2 linked regions of the Pelosinus sp. IPA-1 genome follow. Each later gene encodes a partner of the first gene's protein in a complex. Links are inferred from orthologs where the notes say so. Each region holds a gene or a part of one and is shown on either strand. Other genes may lie near its edges.

Region 1 (2,977 bases):
GTTTTTCTCATACTATCGCCCCCAATTTCTTTACCAATCGGTTAATATCGTCCTGTGTCCTGTTTTCTGTTACACACAATAACATACAGTTTTTAAGTTCTGGATAATAAATACCAAGGTCCAATCCACCAATCATTTTTTCATGTAGTAATTCTTCATTGATTTGGGTAATAGATTTTGGACAACGTATAATAAATTCTTTTAAATAACTTGCCCCAAATACAGAGTTGAATCCTTCTAATTTTGTTAGCTCACGGTATGCGTAGTGAGATTTTTGCAGTGATAATTCGGCTACCTGACGCAGGCCCTCTTTACCAACAGCGCTCAAATATACAGCAGCTGTTAAGGCGCACAAAGCTTCATTGGAGCAGATATTTGAAGTCGCCTTTTCCCTACGTATATGCTGTTCCCTTGCTTGTAAGGTTAACACGAATCCTCGATTACCATCATGGTCCACGGTCTGCCCCACAATACGACCAGGCATCTTGCGCATCAGTTTTTCTTTAGCAGCAAAAAAACCCAGACAAGGACCACCAAAAGCAGTCGCCAATCCCATAGACTGGCCTTCGCCAACTACGATATCTGCACCAAGTTCACCAGGTGCTTCTAAAATACCTAAGGAAATAGGATCGACAGCCACGATAAGCAATGCTCCTTCTGCATGAATAAGATCAGCAACTTTTTTTATATCTTCAATACACCCGAAAAAATTAGGTGATTGAATGATAACAGCAGCGATATTTTTGTTTATTAATTGTGTGAGTTCTTCCCTATTTGCAGTACCATCTTTATAACCAAACTCTGTTGGTTTATATCCCCAATCCATTCCGTACGTAGTGAGTACAGTGCGATAATGAGGATGCACTGTGTTTACTACCAGCACTTCACTGCGATTTGTGACGTTACAGGCCATCATTGCTGCCTCGGCTAAGGCGGTACCACCGTCATACATGGAAGCATTAGAGACTTCCATCCCTGTTAACTGGCAGATCATACTTTGGTATTCCCATAATGCTTGCAAGTATCCTTGAGAGATTTCTGGTTGATATTGAGTGTAAGCTGTATAAAACTCAGAACGTCTTATTACATGGTCAATCACACTTGGTATGTAGTGATCATAAGCCCCTGCGCCTAGAAAACAAGTATATTCCTGGAGATTAGCATTTACCCCAGCTAATTTATGAAGGTAGTTTATCAAATCTGGCTCCGACATGGGAGCTGGTAACTGTAGTGGGCGATTAAATAATAGATGGGTGGGAATATCATTAAAAAGATCTTCCACTTTCTCTACACCAATGGCGGCAAGCATGGTACGGCGGTCTTCGTAAGTATGAGGTAAATAACTCCACCCCATTTTAATGACCTCCTTCAGCTATTAATTTTTCATACTCGTCACTACTAAGTAGTTGGTTAAAGTCCGCTGGATCGGCTATTTCGATGACTACCAGCCAACCCTCGCCGTAAGGATCTTCATTCATAATTTCTGGTGCATCAGTAAGCGTCTCATTTACTTCCACAATCACACCACCAACAGGTGCATAAATATCAGATACTGCTTTCACTGATTCTACCACTGAAAAACCCGCCCCTACAGCTATCTTGCTATCCACTGTAGGCACCTCAACAAACACTACATCACCAAGCTGAGACTGAGCATAATCGGTAATACCCACCCTTGCACGAGTTCCCTCAATTTTCACCCATTCATGGTCGCGTGAATACTTTAATTCTACTGGAGTTTTCATTTTTATTTCCCCTTTCTATTATAAAATGGTTTAGGAATTACTTGAGCAGCTACTTTTTTACCACGAATCTCTATATCAAATTGCTGTCCAACTATAGCAAATTCGGCTTCTACTAAAGCAAGACCGATATTCTTATCCAAACTTGGCGAATAGGTTCCTGTGGTTACTATCCCAATACATCGTCCTTGTGCCATTACAGGATATTCAGCCCGAGCTATCCCTCGTCCAGTTATAACAAAACCTACATTTTTACGTCTTACGCCATTTTTCTTTTGCTCTGCCAAAGAAGCACAACCAATAAAGTCACCTTTGTCCAGCTTCACAAACATACCAATCCCTGCTTCTAAGGGGGAAATATCCTTGGATAATTCATGCCCATAGAGTGGCAGGCAAGCTTCAAAACGCAGAGTATCTCTACAGCCTAGGCCTGCAGGTAACAGCCCATAAGATTTACCTGCAGTCATTATAGAATTCCATAATGATGCTGCATCCTCTGGGCGACAGTAAATTTCAAATCCATCTTCGCCAGTATAACCAGTTCTAGATACTAGCGTCTCCTTGCCCGCCAACATTACTTTTGGTAAAAACCAATAATACTCTAGATTTTCTAAAGCTATATCTGTCAATTGGCTAAGAATAGCCTGAGCTAGGGGACCCTGCAAGGCTAGCTGCGCTGTGTGATCGGATAAATTGATTAATTCTGTATGAAAGCCGCCCTTATTTTCCTGCATCCACTGCCAATCTTTCTCAATATTAGCAGCATTAATAACTAATAAATATTCTTCTTCACCCTGTTTATAAATAAGCAAATCATCAACAGTACCACCATCCTGATAGCACATGGGCGTATACTGTATTTTATGATTAGCAAGGCGAGATACATCATTCGTTACTAATTTTTGTACAAATGCAAAGGCATCAGGCCCCTTAACAAGTACCTCCCCCATATGTGAAACATCGAATAAGCCAGCCTTTTCTCTAACTGCTCGATGTTCCTCCAAAATCCCGGTATACTGTACTGGCAGTAACCAACCTCCAAATTCAACAATCTTTCCACCGTACTCTAAATGAGTCTCATATAGAGGCGTCTTTTTTGATGCTGCCATAATCCATCTCCCCTTTCTACTTGTTTTCTTAAAAATAAAGACAGAGACAAAGGCGGACGAATCCCCCTTTGTCTCTGTCTGTTGTACCTGAGAGTTTTGCCTAAATAGGCTCCCCATCGGTGACGC
Region 2 (3,008 bases), on another replicon or contig:
TTGTACCACATGGGCCAGTTCAGTTCCCTTTCGTAGCAAATCTTGCTGTTTACCTGCTAGTATTTGGTCTTTGATAAACATTGAGATACCACCTAGCACAATCCCCAACGTTGCCGTAATGACTAGCATAAAGCCGGCCAGCAGTTTTAATTGCAGGGAACTGTTCATGATTTGACCTCAAAGCGGTACCCAACGCCCCAGACTGTTTTAATATCCCAAGGCGTGGTGTCGCTGGCTTCCATTTTTTGCCTTAGGCGGCGAATATGGTTATCTATGGTACGGGTTTCACCACAATACGTATAGCCCCAAATTTTTTCCAGCAAGATTTCGCGGGAAAAAGTCTGTCTCGGACGGGATGCTAGGCACCATAAGAGTTCCATTTCTTTGGCCGTCAGCGGAACGGATCGGCCAAAGGCGGTAATGGTGTAATCAGCGATATTGATGTCAAGGTTGGGAAAATGCAGCCGATCGGCGGAGGTAAACTCGGTATCAGGCACCCGCCTCAGTACGGCGTTGACCCGGGCGACCACTTCACGGGGATTGAAGGGCTTAGTGATGTAGTCATCGGCCCCCAGTTCAAGTCCCATAATTCGGTCTTCATCTTCTGCCCGGGCCGATAACATAATGATGGGCACCTGTGAGAATTTGCGTACTTGGCGGCAAACTTCGATGCCGTCGAGTACTGGCATCATGATGTCTAAGAGGATTAAGTTCGGTTTGACTTGTTCTATTTTCCGGATGGCCTCAACGCCATCTGCAGCTTCTTCAACCTGAAAGCCTTCTTTGATAAAATACAGGCCTATGATTTCTCGAATTTTATTGTCGTCATCCACAACGAGTACGGTTGGGTTGCTCATAGAATATCCTCCTTGTCTTGATTGCTTACGGTTCAGTATAGAATAAAAAGGTGCATGTTTTTGTGTCATAATTGTAAAAAATGTGTAACATATATCGTTTATTAGCAGTACATCTTGTTAATTGTTACGGGTAAAGGCGTTTTTTTACGTAATAGATTATGGGTTAGGAAAAAAGCACGATAGGAGGTCTTGAGGCGATATATTATGAATGGGATGTTCGGCTAGCCAAGGTATAATAATCTTGCTGACCCAATCGGGGTTCCAAGTTGTGCCGCAGAGTGCAGTCTCCAGGTCATTCATGTCGCCGGTGGCGAAAAAATCCCCACAGAATTTGCAATGGGCAATGGTTTCGTTTTGTATGTTGAGCAACACCTGTATGGTGCCGCCGGAAAAAGTTTGCTTTGTGGAGTGGTTATAGGGCGGCAGTGTGCCATAGGTCCAGGCTGGGTCACGATAGCGGCAGGCGAGAGTTTCAATGGATTGACGGTCGGTAGCCGAAAGGTTGTACTGTTGGTAGGAGGCTCTAGCATGGTGAAAGATGGATCTAATTAGGACGGATTCAAATTCGGTGAGTGTTACGGTAGTCGGCAGATGCCGGCGGATGGTCGTCACTTTGCTGCGCATCGAAGGGACGGCGCGGGTACTATATTTTGCTTCGGAGCCGGATAAAGCTTGTGCCAAAATCGTCAGGTCGGTATCAAATAATAATGTACCATGATGCAGCAAGCGGTCACGATGGATATACTGGGCGTTACCGGAAAATTTTTGCCCGGCAATGGTCAGGTCATTACGGCCGGTAAATTCGGCTTGCACGCCAAACACTGCCAGCGCGTCAATGACAGGCAGGGTCAAACGGGAAAATTCGTTGTGACCGATGGCCGAAGCGGCGGTAATCAAGGTAAAGTTCAGATTTCCTAAATCATGATATACCGCACCGCCGCCGGAGAGCCGGCGGGCAACCTGTATATGTTTTTCAGTAATAAAGGGGTGATTGATTTCGACAGTCAGGTTCTGGTTTCTGCCAATGACGACGGTTGGGGCGTTGCGCCAGAGAATGACCATATCATCGGCAACTGCCTGTTTAAGAAAATATTCTTCCAAGGCCAGATTAAGGCTGGGGTCGATACAGGAATTGATGATATGCAGCATAGATAGCCTCCTTCCATAATGAAACGTATAAATAAAAATTTTAAAAGGTAATTGACATCCAACAAATTCCATTTTATTATAATATTAAATATATTATAATATTATAAAATGTTTATATAATATTCAAGTAATATTTTTGGGGTGAGAGAATATGAAGCCTATTTATGATGAAGAGCTTGCCATTCTGGGTGGCGGCCCGGCTGGGTATTTGGCAGCTGTGCGGGCTGCGCAACTTGGGTTTCGTGTGGTCATTGTCGAAAAGGATGAGTTTGGCGGCGTCTGCTTGAATCGGGGTTGTATTCCCACCAAGGCGCTGCTAAGGACGGCAGAACTGGCGGTGCTTGGCCGCAAGGGGCAGGAATTTGGTGTAATGGGGCAACTGCAGACAGTGTCATGGTCAGCGGCACACAGCCGCAAAGCCCGGGTGGTAAAAAACCTGAGGCTGGGTGTGGAACATTTGCTGAACAATGATACGATTCGCATTGTCAGAGGGACAGGGAGGATCGTCAACCCGCAGCAAATTACAGTGAAAACAGCGGATGGTCCAATGACCATACACTGTAAAAAAATACTTATCGCTACCGGGTCAACACCGATGCGCCCACCTATTCCCGGCATGGAGTTATCGATGATATTGACCAGTGATGACCTGCTGACGCTGGAAGAGGTACCACAGCGCTTGGCTATCATTGGTGGCGGGGTGATTGGTCTGGAGTTTGCTCAAATGTTTAACGGGTTGGGAACCAAGGTAACCATCATCGAAATGGCTGACCAGCTGTTGCCGCAGGAAGATAGTGAGCTGGCCGGTGAAGTGTTGAAGCTGTTGAAACGGCAGGGCATACAGGTGCATATGTCGGCGGTTGTTACGGAAATTGCGCCCGCATCGGCTGGCGCAGTTGTGAAGTTTCAAGTCAAAGGCAAAGAAGGTTTGGTGGAGGCCGACTTTGTGTTATTGGCAGCCGGCCGCAGACCGGCCGTGCCAATGGAACTGGTCGCACTTGG

What was found. The genes of interacting proteins can lie anywhere in the genome.
Region 2: the proteins of gcvH (region 1) and lplA are in contact, whole or in part, in a crystal structure (PDB 3A7A), measured with the Escherichia coli proteins. The link is inferred for Pelosinus sp. IPA-1 from one-to-one orthologs.

The regions. Positions count from the first base shown.
Region 1 is NZ_BSVC01000004.1:86,431-89,407, reverse strand. Bases 51-2,957 are described here. They hold gcvH (glycine cleavage system protein GcvH), read right to left. Parts: upstream 1,746-2,957; coding sequence 1,356-1,745; downstream 51-1,355. Other genes in these bases: gcvT (glycine cleavage system aminomethyltransferase GcvT), read right to left, coding at 1,748-2,851; gcvPA (aminomethyl-transferring glycine dehydrogenase subunit GcvPA), read right to left, coding at 51-1,354. In the rest of the region: aminomethyl-transferring glycine dehydrogenase subunit GcvPB, read right to left, coding at 1-11; more of gcvPA, read right to left, coding at 8-50. UniProt on the Escherichia coli protein: The glycine cleavage system catalyzes the degradation of glycine. The H protein shuttles the methylamine group of glycine from the P protein to the T protein.
Region 2 is NZ_BSVC01000008.1:14,917-17,924, forward strand. Bases 11-2,948 are described here. They hold lplA (lipoate--protein ligase), read right to left. Parts: upstream 2,007-2,948; coding sequence 1,014-2,006; downstream 11-1,013. Other genes in these bases: QSJ81_RS18910 (ATP-binding protein), read right to left, coding at 11-168; QSJ81_RS18915 (response regulator), read right to left, coding at 165-857; lpdA (dihydrolipoyl dehydrogenase), read left to right, coding at 2,158-2,948. Also shown: more of QSJ81_RS18910, read right to left, coding at 1-10; more of lpdA, read left to right, coding at 2,949-3,008. UniProt on the Escherichia coli protein: Catalyzes both the ATP-dependent activation of exogenously supplied lipoate to lipoyl-AMP and the transfer of the activated lipoyl onto the lipoyl domains of lipoate-dependent enzymes.